2 regions of the Aeromonas sp. FDAARGOS 1414 genome follow, and region 1 is predicted to be linked to the other one. Evidence: predicted binding sites of a transcription regulator. Region 1 holds the regulator's gene; the other holds the start of a gene.
The links. Region 1 encodes LexA, which represses DNA repair genes until DNA is damaged. Its sites were predicted from a motif close to ANCTGTNTNNNNANACAGNT; they were not measured.
Positions count from the first base shown of each region.

Region 2: the regulator LexA is predicted to act here: its motif matches at 9,716-9,735, upstream of umuD (translesion error-prone DNA polymerase V autoproteolytic subunit).

Region 1 covers NZ_CP077210.1:3,517,455-3,529,631, forward strand. Annotated here, with positions in the region: gene I6L44_RS15885 (hypothetical protein) at 1-228, opposite strand, end outside; gene cysE (serine O-acetyltransferase) at 249-1,028, opposite strand; gene I6L44_RS15895 (cation diffusion facilitator family transporter) at 1,037-1,948, opposite strand; gene I6L44_RS15900 (response regulator) at 2,034-2,729, shown strand; gene I6L44_RS15905 (ATP-binding protein) at 2,726-4,081, shown strand; gene trmL (tRNA (uridine(34)/cytosine(34)/5-carboxymethylaminomethyluridine(34)-2'-O)-methyltransferase TrmL) at 4,156-4,620, shown strand; gene I6L44_RS15915 (MATE family efflux transporter) at 4,634-5,923, opposite strand; gene I6L44_RS15920 (SCO family protein) at 5,998-6,624, opposite strand; gene I6L44_RS15925 (hypothetical protein) at 6,835-7,050, opposite strand; gene lexA (transcriptional repressor LexA) at 7,535-8,158, opposite strand; gene plsB (glycerol-3-phosphate 1-O-acyltransferase PlsB) at 8,363-10,786, shown strand; gene ubiA (4-hydroxybenzoate octaprenyltransferase) at 10,856-11,725, opposite strand; gene I6L44_RS15945 (chorismate lyase) at 11,722-12,177, opposite strand, start outside.
Region 2 covers NZ_CP077210.1:2,344,826-2,357,002, reverse strand. Annotated here, with positions in the region: gene I6L44_RS10345 (class I SAM-dependent DNA methyltransferase) at 1-732, shown strand, start outside; gene I6L44_RS10340 (restriction endonuclease subunit S) at 722-2,056, shown strand; gene I6L44_RS10335 (AAA family ATPase) at 2,053-4,473, shown strand; gene I6L44_RS10330 (McrC family protein) at 4,584-5,798, shown strand; gene I6L44_RS10325 (type I restriction endonuclease subunit R) at 5,832-8,930, shown strand; gene I6L44_RS10320 (acyl-CoA synthetase) at 8,985-9,269, opposite strand; gene I6L44_RS10315 (DUF3283 family protein) at 9,440-9,628, opposite strand; gene umuD (translesion error-prone DNA polymerase V autoproteolytic subunit) at 9,744-10,187, shown strand; gene umuC (translesion error-prone DNA polymerase V subunit UmuC) at 10,168-11,427, shown strand; gene I6L44_RS10300 (hypothetical protein) at 11,946-12,177, shown strand, end outside.

The DNA of each region.
Region 1 (12,177 bases):
GGCAATGAGGGTCGCGCCCTGCCACCAGGAGAAGATCAACAGCAGCAGGGCGGCACTATACAGGGCCAGCGCCTGCCGCCTGGCGGCCCCTACCAGCCAGGGCCAGGTGAGCAGTGACGCCCCCCAGGCTGCAATGGCCGCGGGCCAGGGGGAGAGACCCAGATAGAGATGAAGCAGGTTGAGCAGCCACATCCCCAAAATCAGATAACCCGACCAGCGTTTGGCCATCGACGCCTCCGGTCAGGAGATCAGAGACACTGATCCATATCCAGTGAAGGCTTGTCGCACTCCGGACGGCCGACGATCTTGGCGGGTACGCCAGCAACCGTGGTATGAGGTGGCACCGGGTTGATCACCACGCTGCCCGCGCCAATTTTGGCACCCACGCCCACTTCGATATTGCCGAGCACCTTGGCGCCCGCCCCTATCATCACCCCTTCGCGGATCTTGGGGTGGCGATCGCCGCTCTCCTTGCCGGTACCACCGAGGGTCACGCTCTGCAGGATGGAGACATCATCTTCAATCACCGCCGTCTCGCCCACCACTATGCCGGTGGCATGGTCAAACATGATCCCCTTGCCGATGCGGGCAGCCGGGTGCACATCCACCCCGAACACCACCGAGATCTGGTTTTGCAGATAAAGGGCCAGCGAGCGGCGCCCCTGACGCCACAGCCAGTTGGCGACCCGATAGCCCTGCAGGGCATGGAACCCCTTGAGGTAAAGCAGCGGGGTGGAGAAGAGATCGACCGCAGGATCGCGCTCCTGCACGGCGCAGATGTCGGCCGCCACTACCGTCAGCAACTCGGGCTCGCTGCGCAGGGCCAGCTCGATCACCTCGCGCAGAGCGATGGCGGGCATGGTGGCGCTGTCGAGTTTGTTGGCCAGCTGGAAGCTGAGGGCCGAACGCAGATTCTTGTGATTTAGAATGGTGGAGTGGAAGAAGCTGGCCAGCATCGGCTCCTGGGCCGCCATGCACTCCGCTTCTTGCTGAATTTTGTGCCAGGTTTTGGCAACCAGTTCATCCATGTTGCAGCCTACTGTTGTTCTGGGTGAGGGCTCTGTTGTTCTTTTGTCAGCACCGAGATGGGGTCCATGTGGATGATGACATCCATCCGCTCGAATGCCTGGCGTACCGCCAGCTCGGCTTCATCGGCGATCTGATGGGCCTTGACCAGGGGGATCTGATCATCCAGTTCCAGATGCAACTGTACGAATCGGGTCGGCCCGGATTGACGGGTGCGCAGGTCATGTACGCCGTGTACACCTTCTACGGCACAGCAGAGCGCCATTATTCTCGCTTGTTCTTCCGCTGGCAACTGACGATCGAGCAGGGCCTGCACCGACTCGTAGCCGATATGTCCCGCCCCCCACAACAGGAACAACCCGATCAGGATGGCAAACAGGCCGTCAGCCCAGTACCACCCCTGCCCCGCCAGCACCAGCGCCAGCAAGACACCGGCGTTGAGCAGCAGATCGGAGCGGTAGTGCAACATGTCCGCCTTGATGGCCACGCTGTTGGTCTTGCGAATAACGAAACTCTGGAAACTGACCAGCAGAAGGGTCAGCACAATGGAACCGCCACTAACCCAGAGACCCGCCTCTAACCGTTCAATAGGTGCCTGTTTGAGCAGGGAGGAGATGCCGTGCATCACCAGCAGCAATGCGGAACCGGAGATAAAGGCCGACTGGATCAGCCCCGCCAGAGACTCCGCCTTGCCGTGACCGAAGCGGTGTTCATCATCGGCGGGGGCCAGCGCATAGCGAATGGCCAGCAGGTTGATGATGGAGGCACTCACATCCATAAAAGAGTCGGTGAGCGACGCCAGCAGGGTCGACGAGTCTGTCATCAGCCAGGCGATCAGTTTGCCGATGATGAGCAGGGTGGCAGTCGTGACGGCCGCCATGCTGGCAAAGGTAACCCAACGGGAATATTGTTGATGGCTCAAAACCGGCTTTCCTCTGGCGATGAAAAACTTATTATACCCTGACCCCGGCGTCAGTTTGGCGCGAAAATCTGCGGAATAACACCCGATGAACAGAATACTCCTGGTCGACGACGATCTTGAATTGACCCAGCTGCTCACCGAAATTCTGACCCTGGAAGGATTTCAGGTCACGGTCGCCGAGGATGGTGAAGAGGGGCTGCAACGGCTGGCGGAGCAGGGCTTCGATCTGGTGCTGCTGGACGTGATGATGCCCAAACTCAACGGCTTTGCCATGCTGACCAAGCTGCGCAAGACCCATGAAACCCCGGTGCTGATGTTGACCGCTCGTGGCGACAGCCAGGATCGGGTTAACGGTCTGGAAGCGGGTGCCGACGACTATCTGGCCAAGCCGTTCGACGATCGGGAGCTGCTGGCCCGGGTTCGCGCCATCCTGCGCCGTACCCAGAGTGCCCCGCCCCAGCGTGGCAGCTCCTCCGACGAAGTGCACTTCATGGATATCGTGCTGCAACCCGGCCTGCAGCAGGCCCGCTGCGGCGTACAACTGCTGGAGCTGACCGCCACCGAATTCGGGCTGCTGGAGTGCCTGCTGCGCAATCCCGGCCAGATTGTCAGCAAGAGCCACCTCTCCGAACAGGTGCTTGGCAAGAAGCTGGAGCCCTTCGATCGGGCCATCGACATGCACCTGAGCAACCTGCGCAAGAAGCTGCCGGACCGCAGTGATGGCCAGCCCCGCTTCAAAACCGTACGGGGGCGCGGTTACCTGTGGCTAGAGCAAGAATAAAGAGTACCAGCTCCCTCAACGGCATATCGACCCACATCTTCCTCTGGTTCTGGTTCATGCTGCTGGTGATGCTGGCCGCCGTGATCAGCCTGCCCACTCTGGATCCTCGCAACCAGATCCCGCTGCCGACCCATGAGGCGGTGCGAATGCAGAAAAATGTGCAGGCCCTGCTCAACGCTGCCGATCCGAATCAGGATTTCGATCTGGCCAAAACGATGGACAAGATCGCCATGCTCCCGGTGGACAATGTCTACCTGCGCGACGAGAGGGGGCAGATCCAGTCCACCACCCATCCGCGCAAGTTTGTGGTGCGCTTTATGGTGGACGCCGATGACCCGGCCAAACCCATGCTGGGCAACGAGGATCGCAAGGCGATCGCTGGTCCCTTCCTGATGGAGCACCGCGGCCATCGCTATCACGTCTATTTCGGCCTCAATGCCGAGAATCCCTACCTGTTCCTGTTTATTCAGGTGCTGGATCACCCGATCCGCATTCTGGGCATCTCGATGCTGGTCAGCACCCCGCTCTGCCTGCTGCTCGCCTGGCGGCTGACCCGCCCCATCCTGCAGTTGCAGAAATCGGTCTCCCAACTGGCGGCTGGCAATCTGGAGGTACAGATCCCCAACCTGGGACGGGGCGACGAGATTGGCCAGCTGGCGGACAACGTCAGCCGCATGGTGGAGACGCTCAAGAGCATGATCCAGAAGCAGAAACAGCTGCTTTCCGATATCTCCCACGAGCTGCGCAGCCCCCTCACCCGGATGCAACTGGCGCAGGCGCTGATCCGCCGCAAGCAGGGTGACAGCGCCGAGCTGGCGCGGATCGAATCGGAGATTGGGCGGCTGGACAAGCTGATCGGCGATCTGCTGGATCTGTCGCGGGTGCAGCAGCATGTGGAGGCACCGGTGGTACACCCGCTGGCCGACCTGCTGGAGCCCATCCTCGAAGATGCCATGTTCGAGGCAAACCAGAGCGGCAAACAGCTCAGACTGCCGCCACTGCCCGCAGAGTCGATCCAGATGTGGCCCGAGCTGCTGGCCCGGGCGGTGGAGAACCCCCTGCGCAACGCCCTCAAATATGCCCGCGAGTTCATCAAGGTGGACTGGTATCGGGAGGGGCAGGAGTGGGTGATGACCATTCGAGATGACGGCCCCGGCGTGCCTGACGAGCAACAGGCGCTGCTGTTCCAGCCCTTCTTCCGGGTCGATGATGCCCGCAACGCCAAGACTGGCGGCACCGGGCTGGGGCTGGCCATCGCCTCGGAGGCGATCCAGCGCCACGGCGGCACCATTGCAGCCAGCAACAATCACCCGACCGGGCTGACCATCACCATCCGCTTGCCCATCGCCTGATCCTTTTCATCCGGACGGGCGCTGGGTATGCTGGCGCCCCTTCTTGGCTTTACATCTCTTTGCAGGAGCTCGTCATGCTCGATATCGTCCTCTACCAGCCGGAAATTCCGCCCAACACCGGCAATATCATCCGGCTTTGCGCCAATACCGGTTACCGGCTCCATCTGATCGAGCCGCTGGGATTTGAGTGGGATGACAAGCGGGTGAAGCGGGCGGGACTCGACTATCACGAATTTGCCGAGGTGAAGCGCTGGCCGAGCTATGAGGCTTTTCTGGCCGCCGTGGCGCCCAAGCGGGTGTTTGCCTGCACCACCAAGGGCCGCACCGCGCACTCGGCAGCTCAATATGCCCTTGGCGACGCCCTGCTGTTTGGCCCGGAGAGTCGCGGCCTGCCCATCGAGATCATCGAGAGCCTGCCATTCGAGCAGCGGCTGCGCATCCCTATGGTGCCCCAGAGCCGCAGCATGAACCTCTCCAACGCGGTGTCTGTCTTTGTCTACGAGAGCTGGCGCCAGCTCGGCTACGACGGCGCCATGTAAGCGCCACCGATGCTCAGTGGCGGGCGTCGAGCAGATGCCCGCTGCGCTCCAGCCGCCAGCAAGTAACCCCCAGCGACAGACCTCGCCCCACCATCAGCGCTGCCATCGCCGCCCATAACGCGGCCACGCCCCACGACTGACAAAGCCACCAGATCGGGAAGAAGCCGCCAAACGCGGCAAGCAACATGCTATTGCGCATCTCCCGTGCCCGGGTCGCCCCGATGAATACGCCATCCAGCAGGAAACACCAGACCGCCAGCAACGGCATGGCGATCAGCCAGGGAAGCTGACGATTTGCCTCCGCCACCACGGCCGGAATATCGGTGATATAGCCGATAAGGTGGGCACCAAAGAGGGCAAACACCAGGGTAAAACCACTGGCAATGAGGGCGGCCCAGCCCAGATTGAGCACGATGGCCTCCCGCAGTTTCTGCCGATCCCGCTGACCGATGGCTCGCCCTACCATGGCCTCCACCGCATAGGCAAAACCATCGAGCCCGTAGGAGATGAGCATCAGGAAGTTGAGCAGCACCGCATTGGCGGCCACCGCCACATCCCCCAGTCGTGCCCCTTGCAGAGTCATGAAGGCGAAACAGAGCTGCAAACAGAGGGAGCGCAGGAAGATATCGCGGTTGAGGCCGAGCAACCGCACCATGGGCGCAAGCTGCCGCCAGCGCTGCCAACCATCCTGCCACACCGTCGGCGCCAGTTGCCGCAGCTGACGGCGTACCAGCCAGATCCCGGCCGCCAGCGCGCAGTAGTCCGCCATGACCGAGGCCGCCGCCACTCCCCGCACCTGCCAGCCGAGCCCCAGCACAAACAGGGCATCGAGCGCCATGTTGACCAGATTGGTGAGGATCAGCATCACCATGGGGCTGCGGGCATCCTGCATCCCCAACAGCCAGCCCATGACCACCAGATTGCAGAGCGCCGCCGGGGCGCTCCAGATCCGCACCGCCACATATTGGCCCGCATAAAGCTGCACCTCGGGCGAGCCGCCACTCAGGGCGATCAGTCGTGGCAACAGGGGGAAGAGCAACAACAGCAGCGCCAGACCGAGAGCAATGGCCAGCCCCAGCGCCCGCAGCAGGGTATCGAGCTGGGCACGACCATCAGCTGCGCCGTGCGCCTGCGCCGTCAGGCCGGTGGTCGACATCCGCAAAAAGCCGAGCAGCCAGAAGATGAGGTTGATCAGGGTCGCACCGACCGAAACGCCCCCCAGAAACCAGGCCTGACCGAGATGACCGCTCACCCAGGTGTCCACCAGCCCCAGCAAGGGGGTGGTGATATTGGAGAAAACCATGGGCAGGGCGAGCGCAAACACAGCGCGGTGGCGAGAGGGATCTCGCCACCAGGGGGCAACAGCTGGGGTCACGCTCAGTGGCCTGTCAGCTTCAGGATGCGGGAGAAGTCAGAGAGCATGGTGGCCATCTGCACTCTGGGCACCTGACCCGGCGCCACCTGCGGACGGAATACCGCCTGCAGCTTGCCCTTGGGATTGATGAGCACGATGGAGGCGGAATGATCGATCAGGTAATCCTTCTCCCCCTGATTGGCGATGGAGTAGATGAGCCCCAGATTGCGCACGAACGGGAACAGCTTGTCGTGGGGGGCAGTGGCCGCCTTGAACTCGGGATTGAAGAAGGCGGTATAGGTCTTGAGGCGTGGAATATCGTCACGCTGGGGATCCGCCGAGATAAACACCACCTGACTGTCGGGCGCCATCTTCTTCAGCTGGTCATAGACGGAGCGCATATCTGCCAGCGTGGTGGGGCAGATATCGGGGCAGAAGGTGTAACCGACAAACAGGAAGGTCCAGTGCCCCTTCAGGTTGGCAGGAGTGAACGGCTGGTTGTCCGCATCGGTAAAGGCGAAATCATTGATGTCCCGCCCCGCTGGATAGTAGTCGGCCTGTTCCGGCTGCTCTGGCTGCGTGGCGTAGAACACCAGGATCAGACAGGCAGTCAGCAGCAGAAAGAGCAGGGGATAGCGGAGCTTCATCATAACAAGAGACCCTTTCAGTTCGAGGCAGATGGCCAGCAGTGACCGGACAAGAGGGGGGCATTGTACCCCAGCGAGCCGCCAAGGTGGTTCAACCTTGTGCAACGCCCTGTCAGGAGTCGACCATTTGGCATAATTAATCGCCAGTTGCGGCCATAAAAAAACCGGCCCCCTCGGGGGCCGGTTATGGATGGATTTGTTGGTCTCTTCTGCTCAGGGGCGAGCGTTACGCCCCTGCTGCAACATCTTGCCGATGGCCCGCACGCCGATGGGAATCACGGGGGCCAGCCAGCCCTCTTCCCCCTGGCGATCACCGTGACCCCGTTTGAACAGCAGCACCAGACGCACCACCTTCTCTTTCGGGCATCCCAGCCAGAGCGTCCAGTGCGAACCACGATGGTGCAGCCAGAGACCGTAAAACCAGGTCATCCGGCTACCTTTGACAAAACGGGTGATTGACGATTCCGCTGGCGCAACCCCAGCCTCTGAATCCCATGGCGATCTTGATGCCATACCAGTCCTCCTTGACCGACAGGTCATGTTGCTTCGTCGGCCTGAACTGGGAACAGGCCCGTCACGACTATCTGCAACCATTACGAGTGGTCCCCTTTGCCCGACAAGGCTCGGGATCTCCCCACTCCCCCTTCATATCCCGTGAAGGTGCACTGCCCGATTCTCGTTGTTACCGGCCCTCCCGTACCGACACATTGTGATGGTCAGAGGGAGGTGCCAAGCCCTGTCTCAGCGACAGGGCACTGATCTGAGCATATATCTGAAATGGATGATTGGTAGCCGGTCGCACAGGACAAAAATGCCGCAGCCGATGATCTGTTTGATATGACAGGGAAAGTGCGCCAGAAACAGCACGGCCTCCCGAAGGAGGCCGTGTGACAAACGCAGTTGGCGGGGATAATTACATCCAGTCGGCGTTGCGGATCACCCCGACAGCCAGTCCTTCGATGGTGAGCTGCTGGCAGGAAAGATCCACCTCGATGGGGGAGAGCTCTTCATTTTCCGGCAGCAGCCATACCTGACTGCCCTTGCGCTGGAAGCGCTTGACGGTGACATCCTCATCGAGACGGGCGACCACCACCTGACCGTTGCGCACCTCCTGGGTCTTGTGCACCGCCAGCAGATCGCCATCCAGAATACCGATGTTCTTCATGCTCATCCCCTGCACCCGCAGCAGAAAATCTGCGCGCGGGTGGAACAGGGCGGGATCCACCTGATAGTGGCTCTCGATATGCTCCTGAGCCAGGATAGGTTCACCGGCGGCAACCTTGCCGATGAGCGGCAGACCGCTCTCTTCCAGCACCTCTTCCTCTTCGAGCAACAGGCGAATGCCGCGGGACGTGCCCGGCATGATCTCGATGACCCCTTTTTTGGCCAGGGCCTTCAGATGTTCTTCGGCCGCATTGGCCGACTTGAAACCAAGCTTCTGGGCAATCTCGGCACGAGTCGGCGGCATACCGGTCTCGCTCATGTTCACCTTGATCAGCTCCAGCACTTCGGCCTGGCGGGGGGTAAGGGGTTTCATAGAATTGGCACCTGTCTTTTTATACAGCACACTGGCAGTATATACAGTGCAGTGGCCAAGGCAAGGCGCAGCTGACATTTGTCGCAACAGACCCCTCATTTACTGCTGTTTTGATCCTGCGCAGCCGACTCATCGTACCTCTCGGCGACAAGGGGCTGTCGATTTGCTATGCTCACGCCGCATTTTTTTGGAGAGCAGACGCACATGTCCCTAGGACAGAAGATTTCCAGAGCCATCTTGCAATGGCCGGTCAGCGGCTTGGTCAATCACAAGAGCCTGCCGGAAAATCCCATCACAGAACTCAATCTGGATCCGGCCAGACCCATCGTCTATGCCCTGAAAACCAGTTCGATCACCGACCTGATGACCCTGCAGCAGTGCTGCGAGGATCTCGGTCTGCCCGGCCCCTTCACGCCGCTGGAACTGAACGGCCAGCTGCTGCCGCGCTATGTCTGTCTGGACCGTCCGCCTCCCCTGTTTGGCAAACGCAGCAAACCGCTCCCCTTCCTGCAGGAGTTCCACCAGCTGCTGGATCTGCACAAGCAGGATCCCGAGCTGGATATCCAGGTGGTGCCCGTCACCCTGTTCTGGGGCCGCGCTCCGGGTCGGGAAGGGGAAGAAGCCTCCGGCCTCAACATCATCAGCAGCCTGGCGCCGAACCGGCTGAAGAAGGCGCTTATCGTGATCCTCAAGGGTCGCGAGAATCTGGTGCGCTTCTCGCCGCCCCTCTCCCTGCGCTACATGGCCGACAAACACGGCACCGACGAGGCCATCGCCCACAAGCTGGCACGAGTGGCCCGTACCCACTTCAGCCGCCAGCAGCTGGCTGCCACCGGCCCGAAACTGCCGAACCGCAACCTGCTGTTCAAGCAGTTGCTCGACTCCGCGGTGATCCAGCAGGCGATTGAAGAGGAGGCCCAGCGCGAGGGGATCAGCCTCGAGAAGGCGCAAAAGCGTGCCCATGGCTACATGGACGAAATCGCCTCCAACTTCTCTTACCGGCTGATCCGCCTGGGTGAGAGCTTCCTCGGCTGGCTGTGGAACAAGCTCTACCGCGGTTTGTCGGTCAATGGCGCCGAGAAGGTACGCCAGCTGGCGCAGGAAGGGCACGAGATCGTCTACGTTCCCTGCCACCGCAGCCACATGGACTACCTGCTGCTCTCCTACGTCATCTACCACCAGGGGATGGTGCCACCCCATATCGCGGCAGGCATCAACCTCAACTTCTGGCCGGCGGGCCCCATCTTCCGCCACGGCGGCGCCTTCTTCATTCGCCGCACCTTCAAGGGCAACCCGCTCTACAGCACGGTATTCCGGGAATACCTCAACCTGCTGTTTGCCAAGGGTTACTCGGTAGAGTTCTTCACCGAAGGTGGTCGCTCCCGTACCGGCCGTCTGCTACCGCCCAAGACCGGCATGCTGGCAATGACCCTGCAGGCAATGATGCGCGGGCTGGACAGGCCGGTGACTCTGGTGCCGGTCTATCTGGGCTACGAGCACGTGATGGAGGTGAACACCTACCACAACGAGCTCAAAGGGAGCCGCAAGGAGAAAGAGAGCTTCCTGCAGGTGCTCGGCATCCTGCGCAAGCTGCGCAACTACGGCCGTGGTTTCGTCAACTTCGGCGAGCCGCTGACCCTCAACAGCTACCTGAGCGAACATATCCCCGACTGGAAAAAGCACATCGGGGAAGAGGAGCGTCCGGAGTGGATGGCGGGCACCGTCAACAATCTGGCCGAACTGCTGATGACCCGCATCAACGGTGCGGCCGCGGTCAACGGCCTGACCCTGAGCGCGCTGGCGCTGCTGGCCGCCGAGCGCCACGCCCTGACCCGCGACGAATTGCAGGCCCAGCTCAACACCTATCTGGATCTGCTCAAGGCGGTGCCCTACAGCCCGCAGAGCACCATTCCGGATGAGGATGCCAAGACCCTGCTGGATCAGGCGATGGAGCTCAACAAGTTCGAGGTGAGCGAGGACAAGCTGGGGCAGATCATCAGTCTCGACCGCTATCAGGCGATCCTGCTGACCTACTACCGCAACAACATCCTCCACCTGTTTGCCATGCCCTCTCTGGTGGCGGCATTGATCGAACGGTGCGAGGGGATCTCCCGCAGCGAGATCATGGCCCGCTGCATCGACATCTATCCGCTGCTCAAGACCGAGCTGTTCCTGCGTTATGAAGAGGAGGATCTGCCGGCGCTGGTTGACAGCCTGCTAGACGCCCTGCAGACCCAGCAACTGATCGAGACCCGCGATGACGGCTACTGGGTCAATCCGGCCAACCAGATGCGCCTGTTGCTGCTGGCGGAGAGCATTCAGGAGACCCTGCAACGCTACGCCATCGTGCTGACCCGGGTGCTGGCACAGCCTCATATCGAGGCGGAGCAGCTGGAGGCGGACGGCCTGATGATGGCAGAGCGCCTCGGCACCCTGCACGGCATCAACGCCCCCGAGTTCTTCGACCAGAAGCTGTTCAGCACCCTGATCCACACGCTGCGCAAGGAGGGTTACCTCTCTCCCGAGTGCAAGCCGGATCTCGGCCGCTTCCAGGCGCTGGCCGACAACATAGTGCCGCTGCTGAGCAACAAGATCCGCCGCACCATTCAGGCAGGCAATCAGCTCTGATCTGCAACGCAAACAAAGAAGGCCGCATCATGCGGCCTTCATTTTTATCGGAGTCTGCGCGGGAACATGTCACGCCAGCAGGTAATCGAGCACCAGACCGGCAAACACCAGCGCCCCCACATAGTTGTTGTTGAGAAACGCCTGGAAGCAGGCTTCCCGCTGCCGCTCACGAATAAGCCGCTGCTGATAGACAAACAGCACCGCCGCTCCCAGCAATCCCCAGTAATACCAGCCCCCCAGCGTCATCAGTTGCCCGACCGCCAGCAACAGCAGCAGCGTCGAGAGTTGCAGTGCGCCGATGATCCGCTTGTCGTAACGACCAAACAGGATGGCGCTGGATTTGAGGCCGATCTTGAGGTCGTCATCCCGATCCACCATGGCGTACTGGGTGTCGTAAGCCACGGTCCAGAGCAGGTTGGCAAAGAAGAGCAGCCAGGCCACCAGCGGCAGGGCATCCGCCTGCGCCGCATAGGCCATCGGGATCGACCAGGAGAAGGCCATCCCGAGCACCAGCTGGGGATTCGAGATAAAGCGCTTCATGAAGGGGTAGCTCACCGCCAGCAGCAGGGCGACAAACGACAGACCGATGGTGAGCGGATTCATGGTCAGCACCAGACCAAACGAAATGAGCGCCAGCACGAAGAAGAGCGCCAGCACTTCCCACGGCTTGACTCTGCCCGTGGGCAAGGGGCGACCTGCGGTGCGTTTGACGTGGCCATCGAAGTTGCGATCCGCATAGTCGTTGATCACGCACCCTGCCGAGCGCATCAGAAAGACGCCGACCACAAACACGGCCAGCACCCAGAGATTGGGCAGGCCACCAGCGGCCAGCCAGAGCGCCCACAGGGTTGGCCACAGCAGCAGCAGAGTGCCTATGGGTTTGTCGACGCGGGCCAACTGCATATAGGCAAGTCCCCGCTCCTTGGTTAACAGATTCACTCCAGCTCCTTGTCACAGACGAGAGAGGGCAGAAACAGCTCGTGCACCAGCAGTGGCCACTGCCCCAGAAACAGACGGGAACGACGCCCCCAGACAGTGGCGGCCGGGCAACGGGGATTGGCGGCAATATCGAAACGGGCCAACTGCAGATGATCGCGGCGGGCAGGCTCATGGCCAAATACCCGCTCACCCAGCGGCTGCTCGCCAAGCTCGGCAATGCCGCTCCCTTGCAATGCGTCATCGGCAAACAGGGTCCAGCCCAGCACGGCGGGCCCACGATCCCCGTGCAGGATCACCTCGCGGCAGGTACCGGCCGGAGAGGCCGAATCCACCAGCCACTGCTCATCGGCAGTAAGGGCGACCGGGTGATTGCCCAGCCACTCCACCGAAAAGTGGCGATTGTGCTGACGCAGCCGCCGGGTCATGGAGCCGGGCTCCAGCAGCCAGGGGCG
Region 2 (12,177 bases), 1.2 Mb from region 1:
CAGCATCCTGACTTGCGTGCAGACTTCGTGCTGGCTAACCCGCCGTTCAATATCAGCGACTGGTGGCATGGCAGCCTCGAGGGGGATCCACGCTGGGTCTACGGTACGCCGCCTGCGGGCAACGCCAACTATGCGTGGCTGCAGCATATGCTCTACCACCTCAAGCCCAATGGCCGCGCCGGTATCGTGTTGGCCAACGGTTCCATGAGCTCTAGCCAGAATAGCGAGGGCGACATTCGCCGTGCCATGGTGGAGGCGGACGTGGTGGAGTGTATGGTGGCCCTGCCGGGTCAGCTCTTCACTAACACCCAGATCCCGGCCTGCCTCTGGTTCCTCGCTAAGAACAAGCCCCACCGCAAGGGCGAGGTGCTGTTTATCGATGCCCGCAAGCTGGGCACCATGATCAGCCGGGTGCAGTGCGAACTCGATGAGAGCGCGATTGCCCGTATCGCCGATACCTTCCACGCGTGGAAAGGGGATGGAGAGTGCGATCAGCCTTACGAAGATGTTGCGGGCTTCTGCCGTAGCGTGACGTTGGCCGAGATTGCGGAACATAGTCATGTATTGACTCCCGGCCGCTATGTGGGCGCCGAAGAGGTGGAGGAGGACGATGAGGCCTTCGCCGACAAGATGGCTCGCCTAACCAAACAACTCGGTGACCAGATGACCAAGGGCGCCGAGCTGGACCAGTTGATTAAGCAGAAGCTGGGGGGGCTGGGTTATGTATTTTGAGCTAACAACAATTGGACAATATGCAACTGTTCAAGGGGGTTATGCATTCAAAAGCAAAGACTTTCAGCAGAGTGGGTACTTACCAGTACTTAAAATTAAAAATGTTCGCCATGGTTATGTTGAATATAGTGACTGTGCCTATGTCAACATGGATATCGCGCTTGCATGTGAAAAATGGCGTACTAGTTATGGTGACATTCTTATTTCCATGACTGGCTCAGGTCCTAGCGCGCCGGAGTCGCTGGTTGGCCGAGTGGCTAGAGTTTGGGAGTCCGAGCCTACAGCTTTAATCAACCAACGCGTTGGCAAGCTGGTCCTTAAGGAAGGCCAGGCTATTGATAAAGATTTTCTCTTTTATGTGCTTACTCAGAAAACAAGCCAAGAGTTTTTAGTTTCCAATGCAACCGGCAGTGCCAATCAGGTAAACATCAGTTCAGCGACTATTGAATCAGTCCCTTGCCCAAATATTACCTATCGGGAAAGTCACCAGATTTCATGCATTTTGAACATGTTAAATCAAAGAGAGAGACTACTGCGCGAGACTAATGCCACGTTGGAGGCCATCGCGCAGGCGCTGTTCAAGTCGTGGTTTGTTGACTTTGAGCCTGTTCATGCACGCGCTCGTGGCGAACAACTAGCAGGTCTGGCCCCCGAGGTTGCGGCCCTGTTCCCCGACTGCTTCGAAGAGCCAGACCTTGGCATGGTGCCGAAGGGGTGGAGCCTATCACCATTGAGCGAGGCCTATGAAATCAATCCAACACGAAAGCTGAAGAAAGGGGAGATGGCTCCTTATCTGGATATGGCAAGTGTTGCGACGAGTGGGCATACCGTAGCTGGGGTGGCAGACCGCGAAATGGGTTCTGGCACCAAGTTTATCAACGGTGATACCTTGCTGGCTCGGATCACACCTTGCCTTGAAAATGGCAAAACAGCGTTTGTTGACTTCCTAGCCCAAGAGCAAACTGGATGGGGGTCTACCGAGTTTGTGGTGTTACGCCCGAAGGCTCCATTACCGACCTATCATGGCTACCTCTTAGCTCGTCACCCGGCATTTCGTGAGCACGCAATCCAAAGTATGTCTGGTACGAGTGGGCGTCAGCGTGTGCAAAATGACGTATTGGGTCGTTATCTTGTCACCGTGCCTAGCGAAAAGGTGGCAATGGCATTTAACGATGTCATCTCCCCTCTCCAACAGAAGATTACCGAAAACCATCGGCAAGCCCAAACCCTCGCCAACTTGCGCGACACCCTGCTACCCCGCCTGATCTCCGGCCAACTGCGCTTGCCGGATGCCGAACAACAACTGAAGGACCTCGCTGTATGACGGCCGCTGTTGTAAACGCCACTGCCTTTACCAATGAACACTTCCCGCGCTTGTTGGCTCAGCTCAAGACGATGGGCGACAGAGCCCACTTCGACAGCGCACAGAGCGAGCTCTATCGCCAATTTATAGAGCTGTTCCCGCTCGACTCGTTGCCTAACTTGACCCTTGATGAGTACTGCGTAGGCAAGGGGGATGGCAACTCGTTCTGTTGGTGGATTGAGCGTGGTCTGCAACCCGTGCTGGCCCGCTATATGCCCGGTACTTCCCGTGGTCACCTGCTCTACTTCCAGAAAGATGGCACCGTCTACAAGCACCAGCGCTTGGTCGAGTTGGGTGATGAAGGGGCGCTGCGTTACACCCTTAAGGTGCAGCACTGCGTAGCCGCCGCCGACCCTGATGGCGACCTGAGCTGGATTGATAATGACGAGGCACTTTACAAGCAGGCCGGGGTCGAGCCGCGTGTCACCATGGGGCATGGCCGCAAGCTGCGGCTGGTGACCTGCTATCACCCCAAGCGGATGCTGCCCATCTCGTCGTGTGAGCATCTTGGGCACTTTCTGACGGTGTTGGGGTGGCCGAAGGAGGATATCCCCGCTAAGCACCAGCCGATGGCGCGTATGCAGCGGCTGATGCGCTATTACGACCTGGCCCGCGAGTCGTTACCTGAATTGACCCCATATGGCTTTATGTTGGGCCTGTATGACGAGTCGTTGGGACTGGCACCACCAAAGGCAGACAAGGACGATAGCGGGAGTGATGATGAGGATGACACCATGAGCGAAGCAAACGACAACCCGGTGATGCCCAAGACAAACGCACCGTTGAACCAGATCCTCTACGGCCCGCCCGGTACTGGCAAAACCTATAACACCATCAACAAGGCGCTGGCCATTCTCGACCCCGACTGTCTGGCGCAACACGGCGATGATGAGAGCCCAGAGGCCCGCAAGGCGCTTAAAACGCGCTTTGACGAGCTGGTCAAGGAGGGACGTATCGACTTTGTGACCTTCCACCAGAGCTTCAGTTATGAAGACTTTGTGGAGGGGATCCGTGCCGAGAGTGACGGAGACAGTGGTCAACTGACCTATGACGTGGTTGATGGCGTCTTCAAGCGCATGTGTGACGCGGTGGCCGCCAAAGTCACGCGCAGCGACAGTCATGAGGCGATGACGCTGGAGGGACGTCGGGTCTGGAAGATGTCGCTTGGCAATACCAAAGGGGATGATGCCCACATCTTTGATGATTGCATTGAGGAGGGGGTGATCCGTCTGGGGTATGGTGGCGAACATGATTACAGCAAGTGCAATAACCGTGAAGAGGTGCAGGCGCTGCTGGAGCAATCGCTTGGCAAGATTGACAACGCATATGACTACAACGTTACCAGCGTGCTGACCTTGGTCACCCGCATGAAACGGGGCGATTTGGTCGTAGTCACCGACGGTAATCTCAAGTTCCGAGCCATTGGCGAAATCATTGGAGACTACCAATGCAAGCCGCACCCCGAGTACGGCAAGAGTTACGCTCAGGTTCGCCCTGTCAAGTGGCTGTGCCAGTTCACCCCATCTTTACCTAGTAGCGAGCTGATCAACGGCCGCTTTAGCCAGATGACGCTCTATGAATTGAAGGCTCCGACCTTGATCCCGGAGAAGCTGCTTGCTCTGGTCAATGCCACAGCATCACAAGCTGGGTCGCAGAGTGAACCTGGCGTCACGCCATCAAACAAACGCGTATTGATCATCGACGAGATCAACCGGGGCAATGTTTCGCGTATCTTCGGTGAGCTGATCACCCTGATAGAACCCAGCAAGCGAGCTGGGGCAAGCGAGGCGCTGACCACTACTCTGCCTTACTCCAAACGCCCCTTTAGCGTACCGGACAACCTCTACCTTATCGGCACCATGAACACCGCTGACCGCTCCTTGGCCGGACTCGATATCGCGCTGCGTCGCCGTTTTGTGTTTGAAGAGATGCCGCCCAGGGCCGAGCTGCTTAATGGCGTGGTCATCGAGGATGAGGAGCACAAGGTAGACGTAGGCCGCTTGCTGCACACGCTGAACCAGCGCATCGAGGTGCTGTTGGACCGCGACCATTGCCTCGGTCATGCCTACTTTATGCCGCTCAAAGCGACTGCAAAGCCAACCTTGGCGCAGTTGGGATACATCTTCCAGCATCAGATCCTGCCGCTATTGCAGGAGTACTTCTTTGAGGACTGGCAGCGCATCGCTTGGGTGCTAAATGATCATCGCAAGAGCAAGGCTGAGGCGATGTTCCTCGAGGCGCCCAAGCTCGAACTTAAGACCCTGCTTGGTGATATAGCGGTTGGGGGACAACGCCAACGTTGGAGCATCAATGAGAAGGCGTTTACGCGTATTGAGGCATATGCCTTGACCGTCGAGGGTGACAAGGGGGCGCAGTGAAGGCTCCCATCACGGTTCGTGAGTATGGTCGGCTAGCTGTTAGAGATAACACTGTTAATACGCTGACGCTTGCCCATATAGACTCGGTTGATTTCGATTGGTTATGTCGGTTGAGCCAGCGCTACAAGGTAAGCCATGCACCCGCTCTTGCGCAGGTGGAAGATAGCCGGACCTTGCAACTGGACAACTACGTGGGGGTGATAGAGACCCCCACCGGGCAGGTGATCGAGATCCTGCCCAAGACCGCCAATGAGGATGATCCACTCGAGGATGGTCGTGAGTTGATCCGCCGGATGCTGGAGCGAGCCCTGGATCTGCCACCCCGTGAAACGGCGGAGGCGTCGCTGGAACGCTTTGATATGCCGCTCAACGAGTGGGTTATCGCGCGCTTTCTGGCCGAGCTCGATCAGCTGGTCAAACGTGGCGTGCGCAGTGACTATCAGCGTCTTGAGGCGACCGAGCCGTTCTTGCGTGGTCAGCTGGATGTCGCCCGGCAGATGCGCCAGCCACCGGGCCGGGGCCACCACTTTGCGTTACGTTACGACCTCTTCTTGCCCGACCGGGCCGAGAACCGGCTGCTCAAGCGGGCGCTGGAGACCGTCGCTAATGCGACTCAGCACCCGGACAACTGGCGGTTGGCACAGGAGCTGCGCCACTTGCTGGTGGATGTGCCTGCCAGCCGCGATGTGGAAGGGGATTTCAGACTGTGGCGACATGACCGCTTGATGGCTCACTATCAAGGGGCTCGGCCGTGGTGTGAGCTCATCTTCTATCGTGCCATGCCGAGTGCCCTGAATGGTGAGTGGCGCGGCATCAGCCTGCTGTTCCCCATGGAGAAGCTGTTCGAGCGCTATGTAGAGTCGTGCTTGCGCGAGCAGCTGTTGCCCGATGCCAACCTCAAGGCACAGGTGGCCAGTCAGTACCTTTGCACCCAGCAAGGCAAGCAGATGTTCCGGTTACAGCCGGACCTCTTGTTGCAGCACAGCAACAAGCGTTGGGTGATGGATGTGAAGTGGAAGCGGCTCGATAGCAGCGACCGTGACGGCAAGTACGGCATCAGCCAGGGTGACCTCTACCAACTGTTTGCCTACGGCCACAAGTACCTGACCGAGCAAGATGATGGTCATCTGGTATTGATTTATCCATCATGGAGCCAGCTCAAAGTTCCACTCGAACCTTTTTGTTATGATGCCCGCCTGACGTTGTGGGTCTTGCCGTTTGACTTGGCTGCCAGTTCGTCCCACCGGCTGATATTGCCTTGCCAGCCGGGGGCGGATTCTGCGTGCGAACTGCGCTTGCCACTGAGACCCACCGAGCCCGCCTGACGGGCGTTTCTCCCTGTTGATGAGTGATGGTGCATGACCGAAGATCAGTTGGAACAAGAGGTGCTGGGGTGGTTGGCCGAGGTGGGCTATCGTGTGGTGTGTGGCTACGACGTTGCCCCCGATTCTGATAACCCGTGGCGTGCGAACTTCAATCAGGTGCTGTTGCTCGACCAGTTGAGAGGCGCTATAGCACGCCTTAATCCGTCTGTGCCGATGGTAGCGCGTGAAGACGCGCTGGCGCAGGTGGTCAATCTCGATACCCCGGCGCAACTGTCGGCCAACCGGGCGTTTCACCGCCTGCTGGTGAATGGGGTCCCAGTCCAGTACCAGCGGGATGGCGAGACGGTGGGGGACTTTGTCCGCCTCGTTGACTTCGAGAACCCTACCGGCAACGAGTGGTTGGCCATCAATCAGTTCACCATCAAAGGGCCCAAGCACACCCGACGCCCAGACATCATCCTCTTCGTCAACGGGTTGCCGCTGGTTGTGCTGGAGCTCAAGAACCCGGCCGACGTGCATGCCGACATCTGGAAGGCATTCGACCAACTGCAGACTTACAAGGAGCAGATCCCCGACCTGTTCCAGTACAACGAGATCATGATTGCCTCCGATGGTAGCGAGGCGCGGATGGGGTCGCTGTCTGCGGATGCCGAACGCTTTATGCAGTGGCGCACGGTGGATGGGGTCAACCTCGACCCCTACGGCGAGTTTGGCGAGCTGGAGACCATGGTGCGCGGCATTCTGATCCCGGCCATGTTGCTCGATTACCTGCGCTTCTTCGTGCTGTTTGAAGACGATGGCCGGTTGGTCAAGAAGATCGCCGGTTACCATCAGTTCCATGCGGTCAGGGCGGCCATTGAGCAGGTGGTGCTGGCGTCGCGTCCAGACGGTAGCCACAAGGGCGGGGTGGTGTGGCACACCCAGGGCAGTGGCAAGAGCATCACCATGACCTGCTTTGCGGCGCGAGTGATGCGAGACGCCGCGATGGAGAACCCGACCATCGTCGTCATCACTGACCGCAATGACCTTGATGGCCAGCTGTTCGGGGTCTTCTCACTCTCGCAAGATCTGCTGCGCGAGCAGCCGGTGCAAGTGAGTTCGCGAGGTGACCTGCGTGACAAGCTTGGCAACAGGCCCTCCGGCGGCATCGTGTTCACGACCATCCAGAAGTTCATGCCCGGCGAGGATGAGGACTCGTTTCCGGTGCTCAGCGACCGTGCCAACATCGTGGTCATCGCGGATGAAGCACATCGAACCCAATACGGTTTCAGCGCCTCGCTCAAAGCGCCAGGCAAGGTTGCAGAAGGGGCTGCGCGCTATCAGGTCGGGTATGCCCAGCACTTGCGCGACGCGCTGCCCAACGCGACGTTCGTGGCCTTTACCGGTACGCCCGTATCAGCGGAAGACCGCGACACTCGCGCCGTCTTTGGCGACTACATCCACGTCTACGACATGCAGCAGGCCAAGGACGATGGTGCCACGGTTGCTATCTACTACGAGTCACGCTTGGCCAAGTTGTCACTTAATAACGAAGAGCTTCCCCACATCGACGACGAAGTGGATGAGCTGGCCGAGGATGAGGAAGAGAGCGAGCAGGCCAAGCTTAAGTCACGGTGGGCAGCCTTGGAGAAGGTGGTTGGCAGCAAGCCAAGAATTGAGCGGGTTGCCGCCGATCTGGTGGCCCACTTCGAAGAGCGCAATCAGGCGCAGCATGGCAAGGCCATGGTGGTCGCCATGAGCCGCGAGATTTGCGTGCACTTGTATGATGCCATCGTGGCTCTTCGCCCCGAATGGCATGACCAGGACCCCGACAAGGGGGCCATCAAGATCGTGATGACCGGCAGCGCTTCTGACAAGGCATTGCTGCGGCCCCACATCCATGCCACCCAAGTGAAGAAACGGCTTGAGAAGCGGTTCAAAGACCCGAGTGACCCGCTCAAGTTGGTCATCGTGCGAGACATGTGGCTTACCGGCTTCGACGCGCCCTGCGTACATACCCTTTATGTGGACAAGCCGATGAAGGGCCACAACCTGATGCAGGCCATTGCGCGGGTGAACCGGGTGTTCAAGGACAAACAAGGTGGGTTGGTGGTCGATTACATCGGTATCGCCAACGAGCTCAAGAGCGCCATCAAGGAGTACACCGCCAGCCGTGGCCGTGGTCGCCCTACGGTCGATGCCCATGAGGCCTATGCGGTGTTGGAGGAGAAGCTGGATGTACTGCGCTCCATGTTGCACGGATTCGATTACAGCGACTACCTCACGGGTGGGCACAAGCTGCTGGCAGGGGCCGCCAACTTCATCCTTGGTCTTGAAGATGGCAAGAAGCGCTTTGCCGACAACGCGCTGGCGATGAGCAAGGCATTCACCCTCTGCTGCACCCTTGATGAGGCCAAGGCGGTACGAGAGGAAGTGGCCTTCTTGCAAGCGGTCAAGGTGATGCTGACCAAAAAAGATGTCACCCGGAAGAAGAAAACCGACGAAGAGCGCGACCTGGCTATTCGCCAGATCATCGGCAATGCCGTGGTATCGGGCGATGTGGTCGATGTGTTTGAAGCGGTCGGCCTCGACAAGCCCAACATCGGTCTGCTCGATGATGAGTTTCTGGCCGAGGTACGCAACCTGCCGGAGCGCAATCTCGCCGTGGAGCTGCTCGAGCGGTTGCTGGAGGGGGAGATCAAGGCGAAGTTTGCGACCAACCTCTCCCAGGAAAAGAAGTTCTCGGAGATGCTGACCAAGGTCATCCAGCGCTATCAGAACCGCTCCATCGAGACCGCGCAGGTCATCGAGGAGCTGATCGACATGGCCAAGAAGTTTGCCGCTGTAAGCAAGCGGGGGCAGGCCTTGGGCCTCAACGATGACGAGCTCGCCTTCTATGATGCCCTTGCCAACAATGAGGCGTCGGTGCGTGAGCTGGGTGACGAGATACTGGCCAAGATAGCCCACGAGCTGACTGCCAGCCTGCGTCGCAGCGTGACCGTTGACTGGAGTAGCCGAGAGAGCGTCAGGGCCCGGTTACGTCTGTTGGTCAAGCGCATCCTGCGCAAGTACAAGTACCCGCCAGACCAGCAGGAAGAGGCTGCCCAGCTGGTGCTGGCACAGGCTGAGAGCTTGTGTGAGGTGTGGTGTTAAGTGGGGGAGGCGCGAGCCTCCCTCACCTTATCTATCAAGATGTGTAGATATGGCTTACTTCAGTATGACGCTGCCTGAAGGTATCTGGTTGGCCTCTTCGAGGCTCAGGTAGCGTGGGCCTTGTACGCTGGCCAGTGACTTGAATAACCACGGATGCGGCTTTAGCCAAGCTTTGGTGTCTTCGTAAACGTCTCCACCGACCACGAAGTAACGACCATCACACCCGTCATCGTGTAGTTCATTGACATCAGGTGTCGAGAGTTTCAGCTGGCAGCCTTCGATGACAACCACGACTTGAGACTTGTAAACCCCAATGACGGTGGAGATTTTGTTGGCCATATCACTTGAAACCCGCCAAGCGCTAATGGCGCCCTTGTAAGCACCTCGGCTGGAGTAGGTCTCAACCAAGTTGACTACCAATGCCGTCACAATACGTACCTCGTTAAGTTGTTTGGAATGCGGTTTGTTGCTAGTGACCTGCACAGCCACCGATGAACGTGTTGATAGGGTCAGCGAGACTTGAAGTAGGTGACCTTTTCAAGGAAGTAGCGACCCAGTTCACCTTGATGTTGGTTCGCTTCGCTTTCTGCGCTGGCCAAGTGACCGTTGCGCTCCTTCCATACCGCATATGCGGCGGCCTTCTCGACCTCGACCCGTTCTTGCTGCTCTTTCGGTAGGGCACACAGATTGTGATTCATACTGACCTCTTTGTTATTTGTTGGCGCCATGGTACGCCATCACTGGCATGCGGGACTTGCGCTGGTTCAAAGGTGGTGCGCTATAATGGCTGTATATAAATACAGGTGTTTTGCCATGAAGCTGTTAACCCCAGACCCATCACCCGCCGAGGTGACCATCCCGCTGTTCTTGCACCGCGCCTCTTGCGGCTTTCCCAGCCCAGCCAGTGACTATCTGGAAGGGAAGTTGGACCTCAACACCCACTGCGTGGCGCACCCTGCAGCAACCTTCTATCTGCGTGCCGAGGGGGAGAGCATGACCGGGGTCGGTATCTTTCCCGGTGACTTGCTGGTGGTCGATAGGAGCCTCACCCCGCGCCATGGTGATGTGGTGATTGCACTACTCGATGGCGGCTTCACGGTAAAGACCTTGCAGCTCAAGCCAAGGTTGCGGCTGTTGCCAGCCAATCCGGCGTTCGCGCCTATCGACCCTTGTATGAGCCTCTCCCTGGAGTTGTTCGGAGTGGTCACCCATGTGATTGGCAATCTGAGGCAGCGTGATGGCTATAGCGCTCGTTGATGTAAACAACTTCTACGCCAGCTGTGAGCGGCTGTTTCGCCCTGAGTTGCGTGGCCGCCCGATCGTGGTGCTCTCCAACAACGATGGATGCGTGGTGTCGCGCAGCCCCGAAGCCAAGGCGCTGGGTATCAAGATGGCCGGGCCCTACTTCAAGATCCGCGAGCAGTTCGAGGCGCATGGCGGTGTGGCATTCAGCTCCAACTACGCGCTCTATGGCGATATGTCGGGCCGGGTGATGAGCACGTTGGAGACCATGGCCCCTGAGCTTGAGGTCTACTCCATCGATGAAGCGTTCATGGCGTTGTCGGAGTCGTTTGCCGGGGACCTGACAGCCTATGGGCAACAGATCCGGCAGCGAGTGTGGCAGTGGACCGGCCTAACGGTAGGGGTCGGGATTGGCCCAACCAAGACCCTCGCCAAGCTGGCCAACTATGCCGCCAAGAAGTGGCCTGCCACAGGTGGTGTCGTGGACTTGCGTGACGAGCCGCGACGCACCCGGCTGATGGCCATCACCCCGGTGGATGAGGTGTGGGGCATCGGGCGGCGCTTGGGGGCCAAGTTGGTGGCACAAGGCATCAACACCGTGGCAGACCTGGTGGCCAGTGATGCCAAAGGGTTGCGCGCCCAATACGGCGTGGTGGTCGAGCGGATCGTACAGGAGCTGCGTGGCCTGCCTTGCGCGGAGCTGACCGTTGAACCGGTGGCGAAGCAGCAGATCCTCTCGAGCCGTTCCTTTGGTGAGCGCGTGACTGACCGTGGAGAAATGGCCCAAGCGTTGTCAGGCTTTATGGCTCGCGCAGCCGAGAAGCTGCGGGCCGAGGGGATGTGTTGCCAGCGGGTGCACCTGTTCGTGCGAACCAGCCCCTTTGACGAACGAGCGCCTTACTACAGTGAGCAGGCTGGCGTCCGGCTGGTCTGCCCTAGCGATGACACCCGGTTGCTGCTGCAGCAAGTGAACGTGCTGCTACCGCAGATTTGGCGCGACGGTTACCGTTATCAGAAGGGGGGAGTCATGCTGAGTGAGTTCACCCCCAAGGGGCAGCAACAGGCCGATCTGTTTGCCCCGTCTTCCGCTCAATCAGATGCGCTGATGGCAGTGATGGACCAGATCAAAGCCAAGGGATTGGGGCGCGTAGGCTTTGCCAGCCAAGGCACGGGGTCGCCTGAGTGGATGATGCGACAAGAGCACCTGAGCCCCTGCTACACCACCCGCTGGGAGGACCTGCCGGTGGCGAGGTAACCAAGGCACAATGAGGCCGCTACTTGGCCACAATAGGACGTTTTGGAAAAGTGCTGCGAATGTAGACGGGTCTCGGTGACACATTCCACATGCGCGGCGGCGGGGTCACCTCCCGCCCCCCCATCTTGATTTGATCCCCCCCCCCACCTCGTCGGTACCGGTTTTTCTCCCTTGTGCAACCGATAGCCACACTCACCCTCGACTCATCCTTTGCGGGTGAGTGTGCTGTTATGACCGCTGTTAGGTATGGTAACCAATTGAAATTGCTCGAATGTTCGTTTCCTATAATAGGAAACGAACCCCATCTTTGGCATGACCTAGAGGAGGGGAAGTGCATTCGAGATCCCGTCGAGCAGGGCCGCATCAATCGACCTGTGGCCCAATATCTGTCATGAACTTATGAAGTTACACCCAACTTAATGGGAATAAATATCAATTGTATTTGGTGGCCGTTTGTCCCCCTAAAGGGGGACTTAAATCTTGGGGCGGCAATAGTGCCAAAACCAAAGGACACCATCATGAAAGTGAATCTCGATCTCATAGAGCGACTCTTTGGCAAGTCGGGTCGGTCGATCCAGCGGATGCTGGATAACGGTCAGCTGACCAAGGAGGAGTTGTTGGACTTCAGCCTGTTTGTCGCGTCACTGACGGTGGCAACAGGGGGTGTTCTGGGCAAGCCGTTGATGGATAGCATCAAGTGGGGATTGAGCGAGCGCATCATCTCCGGTCTGAACCCGTCTCTCCTTGGGC